2 regions of the Flavonifractor sp. An4 genome follow, and region 1 is predicted to be linked to the other one. Evidence: riboswitches for the same ligand, from Rfam matches in the RefSeq annotation. Region 1 holds a riboswitch; the other holds the start of a gene.

The links. A riboswitch is a leader RNA that binds a small molecule or an ion and turns the genes downstream of it on or off. The one in region 1 is predicted to bind cobalamin.
Region 2: another riboswitch for cobalamin. It lies ahead of B5F94_RS04680 (hypothetical protein); the one in region 1 lies ahead of B5F94_RS08470 (energy-coupling factor ABC transporter permease).

The regions. Positions count from the first base shown of each region.
Region 1 is NZ_NFIL01000016.1:8,284-16,064, reverse strand. Features, by position in the region: gene cbiB (adenosylcobinamide-phosphate synthase CbiB) at 1-930, shown strand, start outside; gene cobD (threonine-phosphate decarboxylase CobD) at 970-2,025, shown strand; gene B5F94_RS08485 (cobyric acid synthase) at 2,025-3,521, shown strand; gene B5F94_RS08480 (precorrin-8X methylmutase) at 3,525-4,172, shown strand; gene B5F94_RS08475 (sirohydrochlorin cobaltochelatase) at 4,178-4,963, shown strand; cobalamin riboswitch at 4,987-5,111, shown strand; gene B5F94_RS08470 (energy-coupling factor ABC transporter permease) at 5,165-5,884, shown strand; gene B5F94_RS08465 (energy-coupling factor ABC transporter substrate-binding protein) at 5,898-6,194, shown strand; gene cbiQ (cobalt ECF transporter T component CbiQ) at 6,197-6,976, shown strand; gene B5F94_RS08455 (ATP-binding cassette domain-containing protein) at 6,973-7,781, shown strand, end outside.
Region 2 is NZ_NFIL01000006.1:112,024-119,804, forward strand. Features, by position in the region: gene polA (DNA polymerase I) at 1-1,919, opposite strand, end outside; gene B5F94_RS04680 (hypothetical protein) at 2,131-2,784, opposite strand; cobalamin riboswitch at 2,938-3,132, opposite strand; gene B5F94_RS04685 (DUF975 family protein) at 3,185-3,433, opposite strand; gene B5F94_RS04690 (hypothetical protein) at 3,434-4,012, opposite strand; gene B5F94_RS04695 (sensor histidine kinase) at 4,061-5,698, opposite strand; gene B5F94_RS04700 (response regulator transcription factor) at 5,700-6,371, opposite strand; gene B5F94_RS04705 (toxic anion resistance protein) at 6,474-7,637, opposite strand.

The DNA of each region.
Region 1 (7,781 bases):
CTGGACCTGCTGCTGGGGGACCCCCACTGGGCTCCCCACCCGGTGCGGGCCATCGGCGCCCTCATCTCCGTACTGGAGAAGGGATTGCGGAAGATCTTCCCCAAGTCCCACGGTGGTGAGCTGGCAGGGGGCGTGGTGCTGGTGCTCCTCACCCTGGCGATCCCCACCGGTCTGACGGTATTGCTGCTGTGGGGGTGCTGGCTGGTCAGCCCCTGGCTGGCTCTGGCGGTGGAGAGCGTGATCAGCTACCAGCTGCTGGCCACCAAGTCCCTGGCCGTTGAGAGCCGAAAGGTATACGATGCTCTGAAAACCGGAGACATGGACAAGGCCCGGTACGCCGTCTCTATGATCGTGGGCCGGGACACCGACCGGCTGGATGAGACAGGGGTAACCAAGGCGGCGGTAGAGACGGTGGCGGAAAACGCCTCCGACGGCGTCATCGCCCCCCTCATCTTCCTGGCCATCGGCGGCGCGCCCCTGGGGATGTTCTACAAGGCGGCCAACACCATGGACTCCATGGTGGGCTATAAAAACGACAAATATCTCTACTTTGGCCGGGCGGCGGCCAGGTGGGACGATATTCTGAACTTCATTCCCGCCCGCATCTCCGGTGTGCTCATGTGCCTGGGGGCTGTGGCGGCGGGGTACGATGGGAAGAATGCCTGGCGCATCTTCAAGCGGGACCGGAAAAAGCACAAGTCCCCCAACGCCGCCCACACCGAGGCGGTCTGTGCCGGCGCCCTCCAGCTTCGGCTGGTGGGGCCCAGCTGGTACTTCGGCAAGCTGGTGGAGAAGCCCTACATCGGGGACGATCAGCGGCCTCCCGAGCCTCTGGATATTCTGCGGGCGGGCCGGATCCTGTACGCCACCGCCTTCTTTGCCCTGCTGCTTTTCTGCGGGGTGCCCCTGCTGATTTTATTGTTCCCCTGAGGACAAATGCCCACATGGTCCACGAAAAGGAGCGTTGTTATGCCAGTCTACACCCACGGCGGGGATATCCTCACCGCCCAGGCCGCCTACGGCGGGGAGGTCCTGGACTTTTCCGCCAACCTGAACCCCCTGGGGATGCCCGCCCCGGTGGCGGAGGCGGTCCGGCAGGCGGCGGACCAGTCGGCCTGCTACCCGGACCCTCTGTGCCGGGACCTGCGGCGGGCCATTGCCGCCCATGACGGAGTGGGGGAGAAGCAGGTGGTGTGCGGCAACGGTGCCGCCGACCTGATCTTCCGATTGGTGTTTGCGCTGAAACCAAAAAAGGCCCTGGTCACTGCCCCCGCCTTCTCCGAGTATGAGGAGGCCGTGACCTGCGTGGGCTGCCAGGTGGTCCGGTACACTCTGGATCAGGACAAAAACTTCGACCTGGACGCTGGCTTCGTGGACGCCATCGAATCGGACACCGACCTGGTGTTCCTGTGTACCCCCAACAACCCCACCGGGCGGCTGATCGATCAAGATCTGCTGAAAGCAGTAGTGACACGGTGTGGTGCTGTGGGCGCGGTGCTGGTGGTGGACGAGTGCTTCCTGCCTCTGGCCACCGGCGGGCCGGGGCTGGCCCCCTGGCTGGCCCACCACCCCAATCTGGTGCTGCTGCGGGCCTTCACCAAAAGCTACGCCATGGCGGGTCTGCGGCTGGGCTACTGCCTGACGGCCAACGAGGGACTGCGGGAGCAGCTGGGCAAATTCGCCCAGCCCTGGAGCGTGTCCACCCCCGCTCAGGCGGCAGGCGTGGCGGCCCTGACCTGCTGTCCCCACTGGCCGGAGGAGGGCAGGCGCTTTGTGGAGGAAGCCCTGCCCGGTCTGGCCGCCGGTCTGACGGCGGCGGGGTGTACCGTGATTCCCGGGCAGGCCAACTATCTCCTGTTCCGGCTGCCCGGTGTGGCCGATTTGAAAGAGAGACTGCTGGAGCGGGGGGTGCTCATCCGCTCCTGCGCCAACTACTACGGCCTGGGCCCCGACTGGTACCGGATGTGCGTCCGGGGCGAAGAAGAAAACCGGCGGCTGCTGGCCGCCCTCAGCGAGGTGCAGTGATGGCAAAGGCAATTATGATCCAGGGTACCGCCTCCAACGCCGGCAAGTCTCTGCTGGCGGCAGGGCTGTGCCGCATCTTCAAGCAGGACGGCTACAAGGTGGCCCCCTTCAAGTCCCAGAACATGGCCCTCAACTCCGCCATCACCCCCGACGGGTTGGAGATGGGCCGGGCCCAGGTCATGCAGGCCGAGGCGGCGGGGGTGGCTCCCGATGTGCGGATGAACCCCATTCTCCTGAAGCCCACCAGCGATGTGGGCTCCCAGGTCATCGTCAATGGTATTCCACGAGGTACTATGAAGGCGGGAGATTACTTCAAGTATAAGAAAAACCTGATTCCCGACGTGATGGAGGCCTATTCCTCTCTGGGGTCGGAGTATGATATCATCGTCATCGAGGGGGCGGGCAGCCCGGCGGAGATCAACCTGAAAGAGGATGATCTGGTCAACATGGGCATGGCCCGTATGGCCCACGCCCCCGTGCTGCTGTGCGGCGACATCGACCGGGGGGGCGTGTTCGCCTCCCTCTACGGCACGGTAAAGCTGCTGGACCCGGACGAGCAGGAGATGATCAAGGGCTTGATTATCAACAAGTTTCGGGGGGATGTGGAGATTCTCCGCCCCGGCCTCACCCAGCTGGAGGAGCTGGCGGGCAAGCCGGTGTTGGGCGTGGTGCCTATGCTGGAGGTGGATGTGGACGACGAGGACTCCCTGTCCGCCCGTCTGTCCAAATCCGGTAAAGTGGGCCTGGTAGACGTGGCGGTGATCCGCCTGCCCCGGCTTTCCAACTTCACCGACTTCAACCCCCTGGAGCGGATGGAGGAGGTTTCCCTCCGCTATGTGGGGAGCGTGGGGGAGCTGGGCCATCCCGACCTCATCATTTTGCCCGGCACCAAGAACACCATGGACGACCTGCGGTGGCTGCGGCAGAGCGGCCTGGAGGGCGCCATCCTGAAGCACGCTGCCAGGGGCGGCGCGGTCATCGGCATTTGCGGCGGCTATCAGATGCTGGGCAACACCGTCTCCGACCCGGACGGGGTGGAGGGAGGCGGCACCCTGGCAGGCCTGGGCCTGCTGCCCTCTGAGACCGTGTTCCAGGGGGAGAAGACCCGCACCCGGGTGACCGGTACCTTTGTCCAGGCCGGGGGCATCTTCGCCCCTCTGGCCGGTGTGGCCTTTGAGGGCTATGAGATTCATATGGGCAAGACGGAGAGTGCCGCCGCCCCGCTGGTGCAGTTTGCCACCCAGACCGGGGAGGAACACACCGACGGCCTCAGCAAGGGCAACGTGTGGGGCTGCTACGTCCACGGTATTTTTGACAAGGCTGGAGCGGCCTCCGCTCTGGTGAACTGCCTGCTGAAGGCCAAGGGCCTGGAGGGCCAGGCCGCCAGCGTGGACTGGCAGGAGTACGCCCAGCGGCAGTATGACAAGCTGGCGGACGGCCTGCGGGCCAGTCTGGATATGGAGCGGATCTACCGCATCCTGAACGGGGAGGAATGACCCATGAAAAAAATCGAGCTGCAGCGGGTGGCTCCCGCCGACATTGAGGCCAGAAGCATGGAGATCATCGGCCAGGAGCTGGGGGACCGGGTGTTTCCCGCCGACCAGCTGCCCATCATCAAGCGGGCTATCCACACCAGCGCCGACTTCGACTATGCCGACAATCTGGTGTTCTCCCCGGATGCGGTGGCGGCGGGCATCGCCGCCATCAAGGGGGGCTGCACCATCGTCACCGACACCCAGATGGCCTTCTCCGGCATCAACAAGAAGGTGCTGGAGAAGTTCGGCGGCAAGGCGGTGTGCTTCATGTCCGACCCGGACGTGGCCGCTGAGGCCAAGGAGCGGGGGGAGACCCGGGCCACCGTGTCCATGGAGCGGGCCGCTCAGCTGGAGGGCCCCCTGGTGCTGGCCATCGGCAACGCCCCCACCGCCCTGGTGCGGGCCTGTGAGCTCATCGAGGAGGGGAAAATGGCCCCCGCTCTGGTGATCGGCGTGCCGGTGGGCTTTGTCAACGTGGTGGAAAGCAAGGAGCTGCTGCTCACCATGGACACCCCCCACATCGTGGCCCGGGGCCGCAAGGGAGGCAGCAACGTAGCCGCTGCCATCTGCAACGCCCTGCTCTACCAGGCCAGCAACAACGCACGGGAGTGAAGGATATGAATACACAAGCCCTTCTGGCGGTGTCCTTCGGCACCAGCCACCGGGACACCCTGGAAAAGACCATCGCCGCCATTGAGAAGGCTCTGGCTTCCGCCTTTCCGGAGCGCACCCTGCGCCGGGCCTTTACCAGCGGTATGATTTTAAGAAAGTTGGAGCGGGAAGGTACCCACATCGACGATGTGCCCGCCGCCCTGGAGAGGCTGGCGGCGGAGGGGTACACCGACGTGCTGGTCCAGCCCACTCACATCATGAACGGCGACGAGTACGACAAGATGATGGCTCTGGCCGTCCCCTTCGAGGGCCGGTTTGAGAAACTGACCTTCGGATGTCCCCTGCTCACCGAGACGGGGGACTACCTGGACGCGGTGGGGGCCCTGCTCCAAGACCTGCCCCAGGCGGAGGAGGGCAAAGCCATTCTCTACATGGGCCACGGCACCGAGCACTTTGCCAACTCCTGCTACGCCTTGCTGGAGTATGTGTTCCGGGATATGGGCCGGAAGGACGTGGTCATCGGCACGGTGGAGGGCTACCCCGGCTTTGGGGAGGCGGTGCGCCGTATTAAAGAACTGGGAGCCAGTCGAGTGGAGCTGCGGCCCCTGATGATCGTGGCGGGCGACCATGCCAAAAACGATCTGGCGGGGGAGGAGGAGGACTCCTGGAAGTCCCTGCTGGAGCAGGAGGGCTACGCCGTCAACTGCGTGCTCCAGGGCCTGGGAGAGTTTCCCAGTATCCAGGCCCTCTTCGTCAAGCACGCCGGAGAGGCCAAACAACTCCAGGCGTAAGCCTGTTTGCATAGAGGGCCGGGAAAAGGGAAGCCGGGTGCAACTCCCGCGCAGTCCCGCTGCCGTAAGAGAAGAGCCGCCGGGCACCATGTCACTGGGAAAACCTGGGAAGACGCGCGGCGGCAGAGAGGCTCAAGCCGGAAAACCTTGCCCGGCCCGGAAACCACCCACCTACGAGTGATAGGAAAGGATGAAACAACCATGAAAACTCTGACTGCCAACAAAACCGTCCGCGCCGCGGCGGTGCTGGTGGGGCTGCTGGGTCTGATGACCATGAGCGCCTCCGCCATGCACATCGCCGAGGGTATGCTGCCGGTGAACTGGGCCATCGGCTGGGGCGCGGTGTGCGTGCCCTTCCTGGTGGCCGGTTTCTTCTCCATCAAGAAGAAGATCGACCAGGCCCCCCGGGCCAAGATCCTGCTGGCCATGTGCGGCGCCTTTGCCTTCGTGCTCTCCGCCCTGAAGATCCCCTCGGTGTCCGGCTCCTGCTCCCACCCCACTGGTGTGGGCCTGGGTGCCATCCTGTTCGGGCCCCTGGTGATGACGGTGCTGGGCCTCATTGTGCTGCTCTTCCAGGCCCTGCTGCTGGCCCACGGCGGCCTCACTACCCTGGGCGCCAACGTATTCTCCATGGCCATTGCCGGGCCCATCGTGTCCTGGCTGGTCTATAAGCTGCTGCGGAAGGCCAAGGCTCCTGCCGCTGTGGCGGTATTTGCCGCCGCAGCCCTGGGTGACCTCTTCACTTATGTGGTCACTTCGGTGCAGCTGGGGGTCATCAACGGCGGCATGGTGAAGTTCCTCACCATCTTTGCCGTGACCCAGATCCCTCTGGCCATTGCCGAGGGCCTGCTCACCGTGGTCATCTTCAACGTGCTGGAGAAGTACAGCAAGACTGAGCTCCATGAGCTGCAGGTGCTGTAAGGAGGGGACGGATATGAAAGTTTGGCAGAAAAATTTGATTTTGATCCTGTTGGTGGTGGTCATCGCCGCCGTGCCCCTGTGGCTGCTGCCCAATGCCGAGTTCGGCGGGGCCGACGGCCAGGCTGAGGAGGCCATTACGGAGCTTAACCCCGACTATGAGCCCTGGTTTGAGCCCATTCTGGAGCCCGCCAGCGGCGAGGTGGAGTCCATGCTCTTCGCCCTCCAGGCCGCCATCGGCGCCGGTGTGGTGGGCTTCATTCTGGGCCGCATCACCAAGAAGCCGGACGGAAAAGAGAAAGGAACGAACTGACCATGGGCACCGACCGCTACGCCTATCAGTCCCGCCTGCGGCGGGTGTCTCCCATGCCCAAGCTGCTGCTGACGGTAGTCGCTCTGGTGATCTGCCTGTGCTGCGACAGCGTGGCGGTGGGCCTGTTTACCCTGCTTCTGATGGGGGTGCTGATTACTGCCCTGGGGGGACTCTCCCCCAGGGTGTACCTCCATTTTCTCAAGGTGCCGATGATCTTCCTGGTCATTGGCTGTCTTACCATCGTGGCGGGGGCCTACCCCGCCGGGACAGAGATGGTGGCCGCCATTCCGGTAGGTGACAGTTTGTGGGGCTTTACCATGGATGGCCTGTGGATGGGCGGTCGGATTTTCTGCAAGGCCCTGGGGGCGGTGGGATGTATGTATTTTCTCTCCCTCAATACCCCCGTCACCGACCTGACCATGGCTCTGGGGCGGCTCCATGTGCCCAAGCTGCTGGTGGAGCTGATGGAGCTCATTTACCGCTTCATCTTCGTGCTGGCCGAGACGGCCTCCAACATCCGCACCGCCCAGGATTCCCGGCTGGGCTACCGGGGGTTTCGCCGGTCGGTGTCCTCCCTGGGGATGCTGGCCTCCATGGTGTTCCTGCGGGCATGGCGAAAGGCCGACCGTATCTATACCGCCCTGGAGTCCCGGGGCTATACCGGCAGCCTTACCACCCTGAACGATGCCTATCGTCCGGGGTGGGGGCTGCTCCCCCTCACCGTATTTGCGGCGGCGGGGCAGATTGCCATTTGGTTTGTAGAAGGGAGGCTGCTGCCGTGAAGGCCATCCAGGCAGAAGATCTGTGTTATACCTATGAAGATGGCACTGTGGCCCTGGACCATATCACCTTTGCCGCAGAAAAAGGGAAGGTCACCGGTATCCTGGGGGCCAACGGGGCGGGCAAGTCCACCCTATTCCTCAGCCTCAACGGGGTGCTCACCCCCAAGAGCGGCAAGGTGGTGCTGGGGGGCCAGCCGGTGCGCTACGATAAAAAGGGCCTGCTGGAGCTGCGCCGCCGGGTGGGTATCGTGTTCCAGGACCCGGACGACCAGCTCTTCTCCGCCGACGTGTACCGGGACGTGTCCTTCGGCGGGGTGAACCTGGGCCTGCCGGCGGAGGAAGTCCACCGCCGGGTGGAGGCGGCTCTGGACCGCACCGGAGTGTCCCATCTGCGGGACAAACCCACCCACGCCCTGTCCTACGGACAGAAGAAGCGGGTGGCCATCGCCGGTGTGTTGGTGATGGAGCCGGAGGTGCTCATTCTGGATGAACCTACCGCCGGGCTGGACCCCCAGGGGGTCAGCGACATCATGAAGCTGCTCGCCCGGCTGCGGGACGAATTGGGCATGACGGTACTCATCGCCACCCATGATATGGACATCGTGCCCCTGTACTGCGACTACGCCTACCTGCTGGGAGGGGGCAAGGTACTGCTGGAGGGCACGCCGGAGCAGCTCTTTGCCGACCCGGCGGCCCTGCGTGCCAATCATCTCCGTCTGCCCCGCATCGCCCACCTGATGGAGGTGCTGCGGGAGGTGGATGGTTTGGATACCGACCGGTCCGCCGCCACCATCGGGGCGGCCCG
Region 2 (7,781 bases), on a different contig from region 1:
GTGCGGACGGGGATGTTTTGCAGGTTGGGCTCGGTGGAACTGAGACGCCCGGTGGCAGTGACGGTGTTCTGGAAGGAGGTGTGAATGCGCCCATCGGCGGCGATCACCTTGGTGAGCCCGTCCACATAGGTGGACTTCAGTTTGGCCAGCTGACGGTAGTCCAGCACCGCCTCCACAATGGGGTGCTTGTCCCGCAGCTTTTCCAGCACCTCGGCATTGGTGGAGTAGCCCGTCTTGGTCTTTTTCACCGGGGGCAGGCCCAGCTTGTCAAAGAGGATCTTGCCGAACTGCTGAGTGGAATTGATGTTGAACTGCTCCCCCGCCAGTTCGTAGATCAGGGCCTCATCGGCCTGAATCCGCTCATCCAACATCTGGCCGAAGGCGGTGAGGGCGTTCCGATCCACCAGCACCCCGGCGTGTTCCATCTCCGCCAGCACCGGGCACAGGGGGAGCTCCACCTCATAGTACAGCTTATCCATACCCAGCTCCGTGAGCCGGGGGGCCATAGCCTCCTTCAACGCGCCGATAAGGGCGCAGTGGGAGAACAAGGCACCCAGCACCGTTGCCTGATCGGCCAGAGGGGTAAAGGCATCCTTGGCCAGGTAGGTGTCCTTGGCCTTGGCATACTCATGGTTGAACCACCGCATACCCAAAGTCTCCAGCTCGTAGCTGCCGTCGGTGGGAGCCAGCAGATAGGCCGCCAGAGCCGTATCAAAGACAAAGCCGCCTCCCTCGATGCCCTCGTCCAGCAGCCGGGACAGCAGGGTCTTGACGTCGTGGGTATTCTTCTTGATATCGGGGGCAAAGAGGGCCTTGAGAACGTCGTTATATCCCTCCATCTGGTCAGCCCGGAGAATGGCGGCGTGGCTATCCTGCTCACCCTCCCAGTGCTCCACCACAACCACGTCCAGAGAGGGCAGGGCCAGCACATCCACGCTGTCCTTCTGCCGCCAGATGGACAACAGCTCCTCTGCCCGGTTCAAATCGGTGACATCTTCACTGGTGCAGGTGCCGGTAAACTGTTCCTCCTGCTGCACCTCCCCCTGGGGGGCGCTGAGGCCCAGCTTGTCGATCAGCTTATTAAACTCCAGCTTGAGGAAAAGCTCGTACAGGACGGCGGCATTGGGTTCCTTCCGCAGGTTGGCCTCGGGGGTGAAGTCGATGGGGGCATCGCAGTGGATGAGGGCCAGGTCGTAGGACATTTTAGCCTGGTCTGCCCCTTCGGTCAGTTTCTTAAGCACGGCAGGCTTGGCCTCTACGCTGTCCAGATCCTGATAAATGGCTTCCACGCTGTGGTAGCGCTGGATCAGGTCCATGGCGGTCTTTTCACCGATCCCCTTGACACCGGGGATGTTATCGCTGGTATCCCCCATCAGTGCCTTCAGGTCCACCATGTGGATGGGATCAAAGCCGTAGGCCTCCCGGAAGGCCTCGGGGGTCATCTCCTTGGTGGTGGTCTGGCCCATACGGGTGGACACCAGCTTCACCCGGGTGGTATCGGTGACCAGCTGGAGGGAGTCCTTGTCGCCGGTGACGATGACGGTATTCCACCCGGCAGCGGTATCCTTCACCGAGATGGTACCGATGAGGTCGTCGGCCTCCCAGCCATCCATCTCATAGCGAGGGATGTTCATGGCCTCCAGTACCTGCTTCAGGATGGGCAGCTGAGCCGCCAGTTCCTCCGGCATTCCCTTCCGCTGGGCTTTGTAGCCCTCATAGGCCAGATGGCGGAAGGTTGGGGCCTTCCGGTCAAAGGTGACACACAGGGCGTCGGGCTGTTCCTCGTCTATCAGCTTGAGCAGGATGTTCACGAAGCCATAGACGGCGTTGGTGGGGGTGCCGTCCTTGGTGGTGAGCAGCTTGATGCCGTAAAAGGCACGGTTGATGATGGAATTGCCGTCAATGACCATGAGCTTCATGAAAGGACCTCCTGCTGTCCGGTACTCCCGGACATAAAATCTCAGGATATAGTATACCAGCTTTCTCCGCCCCGTACAAGAGAAACGCCCGCCGGATCACCTCACAATGGTGACCGCTATGCGCGCCGAGGTCAAATACCCCTCGGCAGAAGCCAGCAGGATATAGATCCTTCTGAGACGGCGGTATCAGGAAGGTCCTTCCCCTCCGGCTTCAGGCATGGCTAACATTCCGCGCCCAATAGCGCCGCATATGTCGGCGCACAGACTTGCTCAGCGCAGGAATGCCCAGCAGTTCCAGTCCGGTCTGCCAGGTGCAGCCCACTTGTCTGAACAATACATCCAGCTCCCCGGGCAGCTCCTCCCGGCAGGGAGGCTGACCTGTCCGTCGGACCGCCGCGCAGTACTCCCCCAGTGTTTGTCGGGCATCCTCATCCAAGCATATACCCCGGGACGCGCACCGCTTCAGGAAGGGCAGGGTGTCCACCCGCTCGGGCCAGTCCGCCGGCCACATGCGCTCTGCCGCCTGCTGGCGGCTCCGGCCCCGTGCCCGCCAACAGGCATGATGGAGGGAACCAAAGCGCTTTTCCAGATACCAGCGGTAGACGCACAGCAACCGCTCCGGACGGGGCGAACCATTGCGCCCCTCCATGGTCTCCACCAGTGACTCCAATAGTTCTTCGTCGGAAAAGCTGGTATACACCTGTCTGCCAATGGGACATTCCGGGGAAAAATAGAGGGTAAGATCTCCATCCAGCTGCTGAGATAATCCGGGCGTATCGGCCATTTCCTCCTCCAGTTCCGCCAGCCACTGACGATATCCATTCAATTCCCGCTGGGACAATCTGTTCTTTCCGGTCCGTTCCATAGCTTTACTACCTCCCTGCCGCTGCAAATGGATTCCGGCGGGGACATCTATGGCCCAGGCCATAGCAAAAGAAAAGAGTTTCCCGGACGGGAAACTCTTTTTTCATCAGCTCAAACGCCTGTGCTGTCACGCGCCATTTCCCCGCCGAATATGCGCGTTACCGTCGCGGCTGGCTGGTCTCCTGGCTTGGATTCAACCTTACGCCCGTCTTCCCATCCGTACCCGGACAGTGACCTTATGAGCGCTCGTCATCCTTACAGTAGAGAGGGCTGCTGCGGACTTGCACCGCATTCCCATTGAAAGCTCCGCCCCTGAGGACGGACAGCTACCAACCGCTGATTGGATTCAGTTGTTGTTTCTATTATATCATCTTCGTCCGAAAATACAATGCCTACTTTGGTTACATCCCGCCGTAAGGTCCGTTCCACCCGCCGGGCTGAGGACGCTGAGGAAAGGCTCCATACACCACCCAGTTATAAAAATTGGCATTGGCCGCCCCCATATAGGGGCCGATCCACAGGCTCAGAATACCCAGGGTGAAGGGAGACAAAATCAGCCATCCCAGGAAGGACAGGTCCTGTACGAACAGTGCCATGATATTGCCCCGCATGGCGTTGCGGCTGTGGCCAATGGCCTCCAGGGCGCCCATCTACGGGTGGTCCAACAGAAAGTAGACCGCCAGCCGGTAACGATAGGATATGGCAATCATCCAAACCAGCATGATCAAAGCGCCGACAAAGATCAGGGTGACGCTGTGCATTAGATAGGCCAGAAACACAAAGCCCACATAGACCGCCATACCGATGAGCCCCCACAGGAACACGAACAGGGCCGACAGGAAATTCACGGCCAGTGCCCGTCCTATCGTATAAAAGCCATCCAGCAGATTTCGGTAGCTGGGACCTTCCCGCCGGGCCAATCGCAGGCTATAGGAGGTATATCCGTAATCCATCACCCAGCTATAGAGCGCCAGCAGCAGCTCCATGACCAAAATCACTGCAATACGCTGGGGGGTAAAAATGGCGGTCAGGATCTCTTCCACTTCATAGTTGGTCTCTGTTAGATAAAAATAGGCAGCCTGAAAAGGCTCAGATACAAAATTCAGCACCACACTGCTCAGTACACCGGTCAGTAGCACATACATCAGCGTCACCAGCATGGGGTGGGGATAGGCCCCCCGCATGGCATCCCGTGCCAGCCACTTGGACTCAGGACGGTTATATCCCATGGTACTCCCTCACAATCGTTTCTACCTTGTTGAGGAAATGATACCACATCATGTTTTCGATTGCAACCCGGGCAGCACCACCGTAAAGGTCACGCCCCCCGTCCGGTTGACCGCCCAGCAGCGTCCTCCATGGGCCTCCACCGCCGCCCGGACAATGGCCAGGCCCAAACCGGTACCTCCGTCCGCCCGGCTGCGGCCCTCATCCCCCCGGTAGAAGGGCTCAAACAGGCGGTCCAGATGTTTTTGCGGGATGACGGGGCCGTCGTTGTCCACGGTCAGCGTGATCCGCCGTCCCTTTTGGGCCAGGGAAATGGTCACCGCGCCGCCGGGGGTGCAGTGGCGCAGGGCATTGTCCGCCAGATTGTCCACCATTTCCTCCAACCGCAGCCGGTCCCCCAGCATGGATGCCGGGGCCAGTTGAGTACGCAGTTCAATGTTCTTTTCCTCCGCCAGCAGGGACAGCCGTGCAGCACCATTCTCCACCAGAGCAGCCAGATCCAGGGGTTCCCGTTCCACCTTGCCGCCGCTCTCCAGCCGGGCCAGGTCTATCAGGCTCCCCACCAGGGCCGCCATCCGGTCGCTCTCAGCCACCACGGTGTCCAGATACTGGCCCCGCTTGGCGGGGTCGATGTCCTCCCGCAGGGCCTCGGCATGGGTGCGCAGCACCGCCAGAGGAGTCTTGAGTTCATGGGCCGCCCCCCGGACGAAGGCCCGCTCCCGCCGGATGGCCCGAGTCTCCAGCCAGGCGGTGAACAGGGCCAGTGCCACCGCCGCCGCCAGGGTGAGCAGAGCCGCCGGCTCCAGGCCGGCCAGCAGGTAATCCCCCGGCAGGCAATAGTTGGAGGCCACCGGATGCACGCCGTACTCCCTCAGATCGGCGTTTCCATTTCCCTTGTAAATCGTGTAAGTTCCGGTGGAGTACGCGTACATCCACCGGGGATTGTCCGCTTCAACAGCGTCTACCTGCGCCACCATGTCCCGGTACTGCTCCAGCCGTCTCGCCGGCCCGCCCCGGCCCGTCAGAGCGGAGTAACATTCCAGCCATATGGCCTGAAAGGTCTCCGCCTCCCGATCGGGAAAGAGTTGGGCGTCGGAATCGGCCAGTACCACCCGCTCTTCCCCAAAGTGCAGAGTGAGGGTCCGGACATAGATCATCTCTCCCTCCTCCCAGCCGGTCAGTTCGATTTTGTCCGGGCCGATACCGGTCCAGAAGCTGTGGTCAGAGTAGCCGTTCAGAATGCGGGCGGCTGCCATCTGCCCCTCCTCGGTCAGAGCTGGGTCAAAGAGGAGATACCGCAGTTCCGTCGTCCCGTCCGGCTGGTACACCGCGCTGCGGCCTGCCAGCATCTGGCTCTGTCCCAGCCGCTCCCCCTCCTGGTCGTACACCCGCACAAAGAATTGCCCGCCGTACTTCTTCAGGGTATCGCAGCTGTTCATGGTCAGCATAACGGATAATTCGTCCTTCTCCCAATCCGGAATCTCCCCCTCCTCAGGCGGAGTGGGGATGGAAAAGCTGGTGGTTCCCTGGGTAATGGCATTGGGAAGCTGGAACCGCTGGCTGAGAATGTCCTCACTGCTCCACTGGTAATTGACCCAGAGCATAGCGCCTATGGCCACCCCCCAGAGGAGCAGAGAGACCAGCAGCGATTTGGCAAAGCATCTGAAAAACAGCCGTTTGTCCTTCATATTACTCACCCTCCATCCGATACCCCGCCTTGAATACCGTCTTGATCTGCTTTCCTGCGCTCCCCAGGGCGGAGCGCAGGCTTTTGATCCGCACATCCACCGCCCGCTGGCCTCCCTCGAAGTCGATGCCCCACACCTTGTCCAGCAGCTGGTCCCGGCTGAGCACCTGACCTTTGTTGCGGATGAGGCAGAGCAGCAGGTCATATTCCCGCTTGGTCAGGCTTACCGGCTTCCCCGCCACGGTGCAGGTACGCCCCGCCAGATCCAGGGCGATGACCCCGCACCTCAGGGTCTCGCTGTCTCCCGCTCCCCGGCTGCGGCGGATCACCGCCCTTGTCTTGGCCAGCAGCACCGCCAGGGAGAAGGGTTTGGTCACATAGTCATCCGCGCCCAGAGCGTACCCCTGAAGCACATCCTCTTCACTGCCCAGAGCGGTAAGGAAGAGGATGGGCATCCGGCTCTTGGCCCGTACCACCCGGCAGACCGAAAAGCCGTCCAGGTTTGGCATAAGCACGTCCAGCAGCATGGCATCGTAGTCGTGGTCCCTCAGCAAGTCCAGGGCCTCCTCCCCGTCCCGGGCCAGATCGCAGTCCAGACCGTGGGCAGTAAAGTAGTCCCGAATAATATCCCGGATGCGGGCCTCGTCCTCCACCACCAGAATATGGTCCGCCATGGCTCCCCTCTCCTTTCATCCACAGAGTAGCAGAAAGATGTGTCTATCTGATGTCAAAAAAGGCGCTGCAATGATATTGCAGCGCCTTTTAATTGTTCCTGCTTAGCCTCTCAATTCCAGAAGCTTCTGCTTCAGCTCGCCTTCGATACGGCCCAGCTCCGCTTCGGCCTCCCGGCGCTTCTGGGCGCCCTCCTGCTGGATGTTCATGACCTCATCCAGGGTGGAGATGAGCTGCTGGTTGGTATGCTGGAGGGTCTCCAGGTCCACCACGGAGCGCTCGGCCTCCTTGGCGGTCTCCAAAGTGCCCATTTTCAGCATATCGGCGTTCTTTTGCAGCAGTTCGTTGGTCATGTTGGTCACCGCGCTCTGGGCGGCGGTGGCCTGACGGGAGTGCTCCAGCCCCAGGGCCAGCACCATCTGGCTCTTCCACAGGGGGATGGTGTTCACCAGAGAGGACTGGATCTTCTCCAGCATCAGGGTGTCGTTGTTCTGGATCAGCCGGGTCTGGGGCCCCATCTGGATGGAAATCATCCGGGTCAGCTCCAGGTCGTGGATCTTCTTCTCAAAGCGGGTGCACATATTGGCCAGGTCGTTATAGGCCTGGGCGTCCTCCTGGGCGCCGCTCTGGGCCGCCTTCTGACGCAGCTGCTCCAGCTCTCCGGCCCGCACCTGGGCCAGGCGCTTCTTGCCCGCCAGGATATACATGGTCAGTTCCTTATAATATTTGGTGTTGAGGTCGTACATCTGGTCCAGCATGGCGATGTCCTTCATCAGGGTCACCTGGTGGGCCTCCAGCACCTCCACGATCTTATTCACGTTGGTCTCCGCCTTGGAGTAGGAAGCCTTCATGGCCTCCAGCTGGTTGCGCTTCTTCTTGAAGAAGCCGAAGAAGCCCTTCTCGTCCTCCTCGCCACCGAAGCCCTTCAGCTCCACCACCAGAGAGGACAGGGCCTGTCCCACCTCGCCCAGATCCTTGGTACGCACCGAGTTGAGGGTATTTTCAGAGAAACCGGCAATGTTCTTCTGGGCCGCAGCGCCGTACTGGAGCACCAGATTGGTATCGGTCAGATCGATCTTCTGGGCAAAGTCATCCACCATCTTGCGCTCAGCTTCGGTGAGCTGGCTTTCGTCCAACTGAATGGCCTTGGCCTCCTCACTGGCGTTGGGGTCCAGGCTCAACTGAGGCGCGGCAGGCGCTTCCGCTGCGGCGGTACCCAGATCCGGGGTCAGCGTCAGCTCCGGGGTAAAATCCATGTTGTCAGCCATGACTGCGTCCCTCCATATTCCATACCGGCAGCGCCGGCTTGTTCTTCCAAATCATTGTACCGTTCCCCCATTCCCCTGTCAAGAACACGTTGACTTTCCCTCAAAAAGTCAGTATCATTAAAAACATATTCCGATATTCCGTTT